3 regions of the Mesorhizobium sp. WSM4815 genome follow, and region 1 is predicted to be linked to each of the others. Evidence: predicted binding sites of a transcription regulator. Region 1 holds the regulator's gene; each other region holds the start of a gene.
The links. The regulator LexA, encoded in region 1, represses DNA repair genes until DNA is damaged. The targets are predictions, from matches to a motif close to TGTTCNNNNTGTGTTCNG.
Positions count from the first base shown of each region.

Region 2: the regulator LexA is predicted to act here: its motif matches at 2,444-2,461, upstream of AC0L2B_RS24475 (helicase-related protein).
Region 3: the regulator LexA is predicted to act here: its motif matches at 2,066-2,083, upstream of AC0L2B_RS15045 (ImuA family protein).

Region 1 covers NZ_JBVVQS010000097.1:108,396-112,566, reverse strand. Annotated here, with positions in the region: gene AC0L2B_RS20195 (ComEC/Rec2 family competence protein) at 1-2,241, shown strand, start outside; gene lexA (transcriptional repressor LexA) at 2,235-2,987, opposite strand; gene AC0L2B_RS20185 (molybdopterin molybdotransferase MoeA) at 3,092-4,171, opposite strand, start outside.
Region 2 covers NZ_JBVVQS010000099.1:251,184-255,354, reverse strand. Annotated here, with positions in the region: gene AC0L2B_RS24475 (helicase-related protein) at 1-2,268, opposite strand, end outside; gene AC0L2B_RS24470 (TetR/AcrR family transcriptional regulator) at 2,960-3,544, opposite strand; gene AC0L2B_RS24465 (FAD-dependent oxidoreductase) at 3,622-4,171, shown strand, end outside.
Region 3 covers NZ_JBVVQS010000092.1:182,415-186,585, forward strand. Annotated here, with positions in the region: gene AC0L2B_RS15040 (DUF6504 family protein) at 1-1,042, opposite strand, end outside; gene AC0L2B_RS15045 (ImuA family protein) at 984-2,042, opposite strand; gene AC0L2B_RS15050 (metallopeptidase family protein) at 2,216-2,638, shown strand; gene AC0L2B_RS15055 (DUF1737 domain-containing protein) at 2,865-3,071, opposite strand; gene AC0L2B_RS15060 (HpcH/HpaI aldolase/citrate lyase family protein) at 3,098-3,976, opposite strand.

The sequences.
Region 1 (4,171 bases):
CTTTCACCATCCGGTGTCCGCAACAGCGTGGCCTCCGCAGCCGGCCTGGAACTCGACCGCGGCGTCGCCTTCCTGCTGGTGCCGGTTTTTCTGGCATGCGGGGTGATCGTCTATTTTTCGCTTGCCGTCGAACCGGACTTTGCCCAGCCCATCGCCGTCGTGGTCCTCACGGCATTGTGTGCGGCCGTCACGCGCTCACGCCGCAAAACGCATCTGTGCTTCATGGCAGCGTTGCTGTGCGCGCTTGGTGTGCTCGCCGCCAAGGTTGAAACCTGGCGCGCCGGAACGAAGATGCTCGGTTCGGAAATCCAGACCCGGCTGACCGGCCGTGTCGTCAGGCTCGACCAGATGGCGAACGGCCGGATTAGGCTGACCATCGACGTGATGTCGACCGCCCGGCCGACACTGCGTTATGCACCCGAACGTGTCAGGGTGTCGGCACGCAAGATTCCCGCTGAGATGACCGCAGGCTCGGTGGCAACCGGCTATGTGAGGCTTTTGCCTCCGACTGGCCCGGTCAGACCGGACAGCTTTGACTTTTCCTTCGACAGCTATTTCGCCGGTATCGGTGCCAGTGGCTTTTTCCTCGGCAGTCCAAAGATCGTCGTCTCCGAAGATGCACCGTTAACCGCACGCCTTTCTTCGTCGATCGAGAAGGCGCGCGAAACCATCGCCGACCATATCAGGGACAGCATCGGTGGTGCCGAGGGGGAGATTGCCGCTGCGCTGATCGTCGGCGTGCGTGCCGGCATCCCCGAAGAGATAAACGAATCGATGCGGCGCACCGGCATCTACCACATCATCTCCATTTCCGGCCTGCACATGGCGCTTGTCGCCGGCACCGTCATGGGATTGCTGCGCGGCGCCTTTGCGCTGTTTCCCGACTTTTCGTCGCGCCGGCCGGTCAAGAAATATGCGGCTGCTGCCGCACTCGTCTCCATCGCTGCCTATCTGATCTTTTCCGGTATCGTGGTCGCGGCTGAACGCAGCTTCATCATGCTGGCGGTAATGCTTGTCGCCGTGCTGTTCGACCGGGCGGCACTCACCATGCGCAACCTGGCGATTTCGGCCATCGCCGTCATCGTCGTGTCGCCGCATGAGGTGGTCGGCGCAAGCTTCCAGATGTCCTTCGCCGCGACTGCGGCTCTCGTGGGCGCCTATGCCGGTTGGTCCGACTACCGTGCCGACAAGGCCAAGGCGCCGCGACAGCGACGGTCACCGGTCGCTTTCGTCACGCGCAAACTCGTCGCTGGGGCAGGCACCATCGCAATGACCTCCATCATTGCCGGCAGCGCCACCGCGCTCTTCGCCATCTGGCACTTTCAGCGCGTCTCGCCGCTCAGCCTGTTCGCCAATCTGGCCGTCATGCCGATCGTCACGATCGTCATGTTCCTGGCCGTCCTGAGCGCCTTGGCAATGCCTTTCGGCCTCGACGGCCCTTTCCTCTACATGATGGGCAAGGGCCTGACGGCGATGATCGCAATTTCGGGATGGATTTCGGAGCGTTCGCCGGTCGATGCAGTCGGCCTGATCTCGTTGCAATCGGTCCTGCTGGTGACGGTCGCCCTGGTCATCGCCACGATGGCGACGACATGGCTGCGGCTTGCGGCACTTCCCTTTGCGCTCGCCGGCCTGCTGACGATTTCCGAGACGCGCACCCCCGACGTGCTGATTTCGGAGGATGCGCATCTGGTGGCGCTGCCGATCGGCGGCGGCGAACTTGCCGTCAACCGGGTGCGTTCGAACGAATTCACCACCGACAACTGGAAACATGCGCTGGTTTCAACGACGATCGTCGAGCCGGAGACATTCGAAAAAGGAGATGTGCAGTTCGACATCGCCGACCCGGCCGACCTGCCGCCGGGAGCGCCTTTCACCTGCACTGCCGGCCTGTGCCTGGCCCGGCATCCGTCCGGCGCGCTCATCGCGCTCGCCGACAACCGCAAAACCGCGCGGCCGGCCTGTGCCTTTGCGGATTTGATCGTCATCGACGATGCCACAGCCTATTACAAACCCTGCCGCAATCCGCTGGTTCTCGTCGTCACCAAACGGCAGCTCGCCCGCATGGGCAGTGCCGCCGTCTTCTTCGATCCGCTATCGGCGACGACGCGCGCAGAAATCCGTTTTGCCGTCAGACAGCCATACAGGCCCTGGCATGAGCAGCGGCGATTTTCGCGCGAGGCGAGGGGCCTGCCGCCTTACCGAAAAGCCGAGAAACCCAAGAAGCCTGCCGCTCAGTAACGCCGGATCAGTCCGACGAGCTTACCCTGCACCTTGACCCGGTCCGGCCCGAAGATGCGCGTCTCGTAGGCCGGATTGGCGGCTTCCAGTGCGATCGAGGCACCTTTGCGGCGGAATCGTTTCAGCGTCGCTTCCTCCTCGTCGACCAGCGCGACAATGATCTCGCCAGGCTGGGCCGTATCGGCGTTGCGGATGATGACCGTGTCGCCGTCGAAGATGCCGGCCTCGATCATCGAATCACCCTTGACCTCCAGCGCGTAGTGCGTGCCGCCGGTGATCATGTCCGGTGGCACCGAGATCGAATGCGTCTGGTGCTGGATGGCGTCGATCGGCACACCGGCAGCGATGCGGCCCATCACCGGTATGGAGACGGTGGCAACGACGTCGTCGTCATTGCCGGCAGCACGCATGCGCGAAGGCGCCGGCTTGATCTGCCGTCCGAGGCCGCCCTGTCCAAGCCCGCCCTGGCCAAGGCTGCCTTGAATGACGCTCGGCGAGAATTTGCGCGCCGCATTGAGGCCCGGCGCGATCGAATCGGGCAGGCGCAGCACCTCGAGCGCGCGGGCGCGGTTGGGCAGGCGGCGAATGAAACCGCGTTCCTCCAGCGCCGTGATCAGCCGGTGGATCCCTGATTTGGAGGCGAGGTCGAGCGCTTCCTTCATCTCGTCGAACGAGGGCGGAATGCCGCTTTCCTTCAGCCGTTCGTGAATGAACATCAGCAGTTCATGTTGTTTGCGTGTCAGCATCGCGACCCCCAACAGAATCAGAAAAACAAACCCAGAACAAACACTATCTGTTCCAGTTGTGTTCCGCAACCATTTAAAGTTTAATGAATGTGTTGACGTTTTGTTCAGCGTAGCATCAGCACGCTGCAGGCGGCGCCCGCTGCGGCTGCGGGAGCGAATGGCTCGCGCACGACCAGTCCGTTGGCGTCGGCCAGCATTCTGAGCATCGAGGAATCCTGAATACTGAACGGCGTTGCCTCAAGCGTGCCAGCTTCTTCCTTCACCACCGCGCGTACATAGTCCTGCCTGAGATCGTTGGCCGGCATGGCGGCGCCGAGCCGCGCCTGACGCATGTCCTGGCGGAAGGCGCGGCCGCCGAGCCGCGCCAGCAGCGGCTTCAGAAAGAGCTGCGTGCAGACCAGACTGGCCACCGGATTGCCGGGCAGGCCGATGCAGCGGATGGCGCCCAGCCGCCCGAACATCAGTGGCTTGCCGGGCCGCATGGCGATTTTCCAGAAATCGAGCGCCATGCCTTCGCCGGTCAGCACGTCATGGACGAGGTCATGGTCCCCGACCGAGGCGCCGCCCAGCGTGACGATGACGTCCGCGCCTGCGTCGACGGCTTTTGTCACCAGCGCGGCGATCGCCTCCTTGCGGTCGGGGGCGATGCCGAGATCGAGTGCGCTGGCGCCGACCGAGCGGGCCGCGGCGGCGACGCCATAGGCATTGGAGGAGATGATCTGGTCGGGGCCAAGGTCGCTGCCCGGCGGCAGCAATTCGTCGCCGGTGGCGATGATGGCGACCAGCGGCCGTTTCACCACGCGGACCTGCTGGTGGTTGGCCGACGCCGCCAGCGACAATGCCGCCGGATCAAGCAGGCGGCCTTTCTCCAGCAGCATGTCGCCCTGCGAGAAATCGAGCCCGAGGCGGCGGATGTTGCGGCCTTCAACCGTCGGCGCGGTCACTTCGACCATGCCGCCGCCGAGGTCGCGGACATTCTCCTGGATGACGATGGTGTCGGCACCGGCGGGAAGCGGCGCGCCGGTGAAGATGCGCACGGCCTGCGCCGGGCCGACTGTTCCGGCAAAGCCGCGTCCGGCCGGCGCCATGCCGATCACCGAAAGTCTCGCGGGCACGGACGCGACATCGTCGGCCCGCACGGCATAGCCGTCCATGGCTGACGCGTTGAATGGCGGCTGGGTGCG
Region 2 (4,171 bases), on a different contig from region 1:
GATGTCGACGCGCACCGCGCGACGGCCGAGATTGCGGTAGCCGGCCAGCTTGTAGAAGGTCTTGTCGAAGGTGGGATCGATGACCACCGAGGTGCGGCCGGAGGCCAGCGCGTGAACCACGTCGCCAAAGCCAGGCTTGTCCTTGCCGTCGTTCTGCAGCGCCCACAACAGCGTCACCAGTCCGGCCGGAGCCGGCTTGATCAGCGCCGGCACGAAGACGTGGTAGGCGCCGAAGCGCACGCCGAGCCGGCGCAGGGCGGCGCGGCCCTCCTGGTCGAGCGACTTCATCTCCTCGGCGATGTCGCGGCGGTTGATGAGGCCGAAATTCTCGACGAGCTGGAAGGCGATGCCGCGGCCGATGCCGGTGATCTGCTCGGCGTTCTTGAGGTCGACCAGCGGCTTCAGCAGCGACTCGATCTGGAAATTGACGAAGCGCTCGGCGCGCGCCGCGACCTTGTCGCGGGCGGGACCGGTGAGCTGCTCGTCGGCCAGCAGCACCAGGCGCGGCTTCAACGGCTCGTCGCCTGCGACCAGCGTGCCGATCGGCGCGCCGATCCAGCGCAGCGTGCCATCGGAGCCGAGCGCGATGTCGCCATTGGCCGAGGCGCCGAAGCGTTCGGCCCGCGCCTCGAATTCGGCTGCAAGCGCCTTCTGGGCTGCTGTGCGCACCGCCTTGGCGTCCTCGCCGCCGGCGCTTTGGTCCGCGGTGAAGCGGAACCCCTGCAACTCGCCGACATGATGGCCTTCGACGAGGACGGTTCCGGTTGGACTGATTTCGGCTTCAGGCATGGTATTTTCTCTAAGGCGCCGCATGAGGACGGAAGTCCTGCGGTCTACGAAGCGTTTCGTCAACCGCTCATGCAGCGCATCCGACAATCTGTCTTCGATTTCGCGCGTCTTTTCCTGCCAGTGTGCCTGATCGGCCAGCCAGCCGGGCCGGTTGGAAACGAAAGTCCAGGTGCGGATCTGGGCGATCCGGTGCGACAGCGTGTCGATGTCGCCCTCGGTGGTGTCGGCGCGGCGCACCTGCTCGGCCATGTAATTCTCATCGACATGGCCATGCCTGGCAAGGTCCATGTAGATCGAGGCGATCAGGTCGGCATGCTGAGCCGGGGCGATTTTCCTGTAATCGGGAAGGGCGCAGGCCTCCCACAACAGCGCCACGCGCCTGGCGTCGGTGGCAAGCGCCCGGATGTCCTCGTCGCGGGACAGATGTTCGAGCGCCTGCGCATCGACCGCCGGCAGCGCGCGCGTCAGGCCTTCAACCGGCGCGTTGGTCTCGATCGAGCGCTTCAGCGCGTCGAGGTTGGCGAAATCGAAACGCGCGGTGCGCCATTGCAGCACCTTCACCGGGTCGAAATCATGCGCTTCGATCTTCTTGACCAGTTCCTCGTCCAGTGGATCGACCTGGCCGGTGACGCCAAAAGTTCCGTCGCGCAAGTGGCGGCCGGCGCGGCCGGCGATCTGGCCGAGCTCGGCCGCCGTCAGGTTGCGATACTGGTAGCCGTCGAATTTGCGGTTCTGGGCGAAGGCGACGTGATCGAGATCGAGGTTGAGGCCCATGCCGATCGCATCGGTGGCAATCAGATAATCGACATCACCCGACTGGAACAGCTCCACCTGCGCGTTGCGGGTGCGCGGCGATAGCGCGCCGAGCACGACTGCCGCACCGCCCTGCTGGCGGCGGATCAGTTCGGCGATGGCATAGACCTCGTCGGCGGAGAAGGCGACGATCGCCGTACGTCGCGGCAGGCGGGTCAGCTTCTTGGAGCCGGCATAGGCGAGATGCGACAGCCGTGGCCGCGTCACCACCGACACCCCCTTCAGCAGACGCTGGAGGATGCCGTGCATGGTCGCTGCGCCGAGCAGCAGCGTCTCCTGGCGGCCGCGCAGATGCAGGATGCGGTCGGTGAAGATGTGGCCGCGCTCGAGGTCGCCGGCCAGTTGGACCTCGTCGACGGCAACGAAGGCGGCGTCGGTCTCGCGCGGCATGGCTTCCACGGTGCAGACCGAATATCTGGCGCCGTCGGGCTGGATCTTCTCCTCACCGGTGATGAGGGCCACCTTGTGAGCGCCGACTTTTTCGCAGACGCGCGAGTAGACCTCGCGGGCGAGCAGCCTGAGCGGCAGGCCGATAATGCCGCTTTCATGCGCCACCATGCGCTCGATGGCGAGATGGGTCTTGCCGGTGTTGGTTGGTCCGAGCACAGCGGTCACGTCGCGGCCTGACAGGATCAGTGGCTCAGTGTGTTTCGGCTGGATGTTCATCGACCTGGAAATTAAGGCTCTCTGCCTCGCGTTGTCGGGAGCACGCCCCGTGGTGGCGCGGGTGACAGCCGACACATAGGGATTTTGGGCGTGAAGCGAAAGCAGAATATTCCGACGGCAGCTCGAAGCCTTCCGTCGGCGTCGACATGCCGTTCCGCCGTTCCGATTTAACAGTTGGAACGAGTCTGGAACGAATCGGCTACGAATCGCTGACTCGCGCAGATTCAGGGTTTGTTCACGGCTACATCTGGATTTCTCGCCTGCGAGTCTCACCACATGCTGAATCGCCGAACTGGCCCGTTTCATGCAGGGCTGACGTCGCCGTTAACCTTTGCCGCTGAACGATCGACGCAGGTCGGCCGGCGTCATCCAACATTTTGAAATAATTAGTCTTTCCTAACGCGCCTTAACCATTTGGGGATGTTTTTCAGCCTTTGTCGGTTAACACCGCGCTCAAAGCCGGAACGAAACGGCGACGAATCGGCGCCGGAGCATGTTTCCCGGTTTGTTCACCCCCATATGTAGTATCGTGAACAGGTATTCCACCTGTTATCCACAGGCGGGGAACAGGGTTTTGCACAGGCCGCACGGCCGCGGTTAACCCTTTGCGTGCCGCTTCGGCACAAATCGGCGTCACGCCCGTCGGTCGGCGCAGTCGCTGCACGAGGACCAGACTGCCAGCCCGGCTTGTTCAAGGCGCATCCTCTCCCACGGCATAGCGCTGCAAAGTAGGGCCGACGTTCTGGATAATTTCGTCGCGCGACAGGGCGACGACGGGCGGAAGCCGCAGCAGGTATCGGCACATCGCCAGACCCAGCAACTGGCTCGAAACGAGCCCGGCCCGTCGACCCGCATCGGCGGGGTCAGCGACCGCCGCAATCACCGGCCTGACCTGGTTGCCAAATACGTCGCGCAATTTTTCCGCGGCGAATTCGTTCGACGTCGCCGAACGCAGCAGAATTGCCATGCCAGGGCCGCTTGCCGGGCCCTCCCAGACTTCAAGAAAACGCCTGATCAGCGTTTCGCCGATGGCATTTCGGTCGATCACCCGCAGTGCCGGCAATTGCAGGTCGACGACCGCCGCCCTGGCGAACAGCTCATCCTTGCTGCGGAAATAGCGGATCACCATGGCCGGATCGATCGAGGCATGCGCCGCGACGTCCCGGATCGAGGCGCCCTCATAGCCGTGCTCGGCGAACAGGAGCTTCGCGGCCTCCAGGATTTTGGCGCGCGTGCGGTCCGACTTGCCGGGTTTTTTCGGCTGATTCTCGGTCATGAAATACTTATGCCAACAGCCGTTGACAAATGCAATGGCTTCGCCTAGAAAGTCAACGATCGTTGATGGAGAGAGAGATGTTGCCCGAAACCACGGAAGTCCTGATCGTTGGCGCCGGCCCGACCGGCATGGCGCTGTCCATCGTGCTGCACCAGGCCGGTGTCGATCATGTCCTGATCGAGCGGCTGGCGCAGGGCCTCCAGACCTCGCGGGCGGGCGTCATCCATGCGCAGACGCTGGAAACGCTGGAGCCTCTCGGCGTCACGCAGCGGCTGAGCGAACTTGCCCTAAAACTGCAGAATTTTGCCATCCGCGACCGCAACCGGGCGCTGCTCAATCTCGATTTCAGCAAGCTTCCTTCGAGGCATCCCTATCTGATGATGCTGCCTCAGAACCTGACCGAGCAGGTGTTCGCCGAACGGATCGCAGCCCTGGGCGGCGTGGTTCACCGCGTGGTCGAGGCCAAGGCGGTCGTTCAGGATGCTGACGGCGCACACGTGACGGTGGTCGAGAACGGCCGCGAGAAACTGATATCGGCACGCTACGTCATTGGTGCCGACGGCATGCACAGCCTGGTGCGCAAGTCGACCGGCATCGAGTTCGACGGCGCCGCCTATGATGCTTCGT
Region 3 (4,171 bases), on a different contig from region 1:
TCAAAACCGCGCTGTCGCCGAGCCGGGCGCGGATGCGGTCGGCGAAAAGGGCGATGTCGGCGCCGTCATCGCGCGTCTCGCCGGTCAGATCCGCCTGCTGCATGTCGAAGGCCGCGGCCGACAGCACCGAGAGGCGCACGAGATCGAAGCCATAGCCGGCATCGATATCCTGTTCGAGCGCGGCAAGCCTCTCGTGGAACAATTTCTGGATCAGCAACGGCTCGCGCAACGGCCGCGAGGTGCCGACGGCGATGCGGCTGACGGCGCCGTCGACGCGGAAAAGCAGCAGCGCCAGCCTTCTTGCGCCCTCGCCGCGGCGCTCGAGGTCCGCCTTCAATGTCGTCGCCAGCATTTTCACCAGCCGCTCTATTTCGTCGGTCAGCATGATCGGTTCGGCGAGATGGCGTTCGACCGAAAGCGGCGCCACCGGCAGGCGCGGCGACACCGCCTCGTCGAGGCGGCCGAGCGCCTGGTCGAGACGCAAAAGCAGCGATCTGCCGAAGCGGCGGGCGAGCGGCGCGCGCGGTGCTGCCATGACGGCGCCTGCCGTGCGCAGGCCGACGCTTTCCAGGCTGGCGCGGATGTCAGGCTCGATGCGCAGCGCCGCCAGCGGCAAGGGTGCGAGAAGCGCTTCCTCCTCGCCACCGGGGACGATGCGGTCACCAGAAAACCGCGCTGCCGCCCAGGCTGCACCTGGTGTGGCGGCAAGGCCGGCGCGGACATCGAAACCCTGATGGAAAAAGCGCGACAGGATGTCGTCCAGCATCGCCCGTTCGCCGCCGAAAAGATGGGTGCAGCCGGTGACGTCGAGGAACAGGCCATCGGCTGCGTCGATCGCCACCAGCGGGGTGTAGCGGTCGCACCAGTCGGCGAGGCTTTCGAGCAGGCGGCGGTCGGCCTCGGGATCGGCTTCCACGACGTCGATCGACGGATGCATGGCGCGCGCGTCGGCTATGCCCATGCCGCGCTTCAGATGAAGCGCCTCAGCCCGCTCGTCGAGGGCGGCGATGCGCTGCGCGTTCGCCTGGCGATGGCTGATCACCAGCGGCAGGTGATCCGACGGCCGCGAACGCCAGGACCGCCCCAGACGCTGGCGCAGGATCCTTTCCGCGGCGAGATGCGGAAACCACAGGGACAGGATTCGCTGCCCGTTCTTGCCGTCTTTCCCCGGCCCTTCTTTCCTCGAAACTGCGTTCATCGGGGTTCCACTCCAGTGTGAATTGTCCTGGCAAGGCGGTGCGGCTCTTGCCGATGCTGACGGTGAAGGCGGGACGGCCGATCGAGCCGGCGAGCGGCCCGGCGATCGTCTGGCGTGGTGCCGACGGCGCCGCCGACAGGACAAAGCGGACGGGTGCCGCCGTCGGCTCGGGTTCGCCGGCCTGGCGCAGCAGGAACACCGGCCGGCCGGCGCTCTGTGCCCGGGAGTGCAGCCGCCGCGTCGCGGTAAGGTCCAGCCGCTGCGGACTGCCGCGGATTTCGAGGATGACGGCGGCGAGCGCCGTCATCCGGGCGGCCTCCTCGGCGGTCCACAGCGCGTCGACGAGCCTTGGCGCCTCGGAAAACAGCAATTGCTCCGGCTCGATGCCGAAAAGGCGATGAAGTCCTGTGGCATAGGGGAAGCCGGCCTCGCGGAAGATTTCCGCGGTGCCGATCCACAGGACCGGCAGTCGCGGCCCCTGTTTGAGGATCAGGCTGACGAGCGACAGGGCGAAGCCGGCGACGGCCCCGGCATCGCGGGTCGCGGCGCCATGGATCTCGCTCAGCGCCGCCTTCGGCAGGCCGCCGCCGAGCGCAGTATCGAGACCTTCGGCGCCGGTGCGCAGAAACGCATCGGGCGGCGCCACGGCGAGGCCGCGGCGGACAATTGTCAGATTTTTGGGCGGGATATTTTTGGGCGTGACATCAGCTGTTGGATCCTGGGGCGCATCAACGGGGGCTGCGCCGGCCGGCGCCTGCAGGCGCTCGGGCAGCGTTCCCTCGATCTTCGCGATCTGGCGGCGCAGGGCAAAAACAGTCTCCCGCGCCACGGCGCTTGTCGCCATGACGGTCAGCTTCCACTCACAATTGTTCCTGTTATGTTCTAATAGATTCCAGAGGGCGGCCGAAGAGTCAAGCGGAGTCATGGGGAATTTATTCCTGTCAGCGAAAGGCGGCAACCCGGCCAATTGCCGAGTCCGGCGCGAAAGCCTATATGCCGGGATCAGAAGGACAAAGCATGGCCCGCATCTACAAAACCCGTACCTGGCACGACGAGCTTTCGCCGTCGATGGAGGAAATGGAGTTCCTGGCGCTAGAAGCTTACGCCCATCTGCCGGAGGAGTTTCGCAAGCTGACCGGCGAGATCGTCATCCAGATCGCCGAATTCCCGACAGACGAAATCATGGACGACCTGTCGCTGGAAACGCCTTTCGACCTGCTCGGCCTGTTCGAGGGGCGCGGCATCGCCGAGCGCTGGAATCCGCAGACCGGCGAGGGGCCGAACCGCGTCACGCTCTACCGCCGCGCCATCCTCGACTACTGGGCCGAGAACGAGGAGACGCTGGGCGATATCGTCACCCATGTGCTGATCCACGAGATCGGCCACCATTTCGGCCTGTCGGACGATGATATGGAACGGATCGAAGAGGCAGCCGAGTAAACGGATCGACGTCTCATTCCTTCGCGGCCCCCCTCTGTCCTGCCGGACATCTCCCCCTCAAGGGGGGAGATTGGCAGCTTTGGCCCGCACCGCACACCCTGCAACTCTGAAGTTTGGCGAAAGCCGATGCGACATCCGATCTCCCCCCTTGAGGGGGAGATGTCCGGCAGGACAGAGGGGGGTGCTGGCCCGCCGATATCTGGAAGTGTTTATGCTCGATGCGATGTCACCAATCGCTGAGCTTGGTGCCAGGGCCGTATTCCTGGCCCTCGACATCCTTCACCACGGCCTGGCCGCAGCGCATGACCTTGGTCTGCTTGTCGTAGGAATAGGTTGGCGAGCCGAACAGGTGCCAGCCCTTGTTTAGCGCCGCCGTCACCTTGTGGCAGAAGCTGGAATCGTCCGGGCCGGACAGAAAGCGGTAGAGTTTCATTTTTCATTCCTGTGATAAGTTGCCAATCATGCCCCGCTGGCGGCCGCCTTCGCCAGCAGTTTCTCGGCCTGCGCCAGATGCAGCCGCTCGAGCATTTTTCCGTTCAGCGCAATGACTTGCCTGCCGGCATTTTCGGCAAGCGCGAAGGCCTCCTTGACCGCACGCGCCTCGGCCACGGCTTCGGCAGATGGTGCAAAGGCGCGGTTTGCGGCATCGATCTGGGCCGGGTGGATCAGCGATTTGCCGTCGAACCCCATGGCGGCTGCTTCCGTGCATTCGCGCCCAAAAGCGTCCAGATCACGAAAATCGTTAAAGACACCGTCAAGCAGGTCGAGGCCACCGGCGCGTGCTGCGAGCACCATCTGCATCAGCCATGGCGTGAGATAGCGCCGGTCGGGCGTAGCGAGAATGCCGGTGTCCTTGACCAGGTCGTTCGTTCCGGCAACGAAACAGACCAGCCGCGAGGCCGGATCGCGGCCAAGCTCGGCAATCGGGCCGATGTTGAGCAGCGCCTTGGGCGTCTCGATCATCGCCCACAGCTTCACCGCGTCGGGTGAAAAATTGTCGTCGAGGACGTCGCCGGCTTCCAGGACGTCGCGCGGCGTGTCGACCTTGGGCAGCAGGATGGCGTCGGGCTCGCAGCTTGCCGCCGCCAGCAAGTCCTTGGCGCCCCATTCGCTGGAGAGCGGGTTGATGCGCACGATCATCTCGCAGCGTAGGCCGGGGCGGTTGGCGAAGATGCCGGCCAGTTTTTCGCGCGCAAAAACCTTGTCGGCCGAGGCGACGGCATCTTCGAGATCGATGATGACGGCATCGCAGGCCAGCGACGAGATCTTGGCCAGCGCCTTGTCGTTCGAGGCCGGGACGTAAAGCACCGAGCGGCGCGGGCGGCAGGTTTCGGTCATGCCTGATCTATGCCGCCTGGAGGCGATCGAAGCAAGCATCGCTTCGGGCAGTCATAGCTTGCATTGGATGCAAGCCAATCATCGAAGTTGGCGCCGCCCCTCATCGCCCTGCCGGGCACTTCTCCCCGTATAGGGACGGGGAGAAGGGGCTGGCGCAGCCTCGACGCCATTCTTGCAACGCTGGTGATTGGCGAA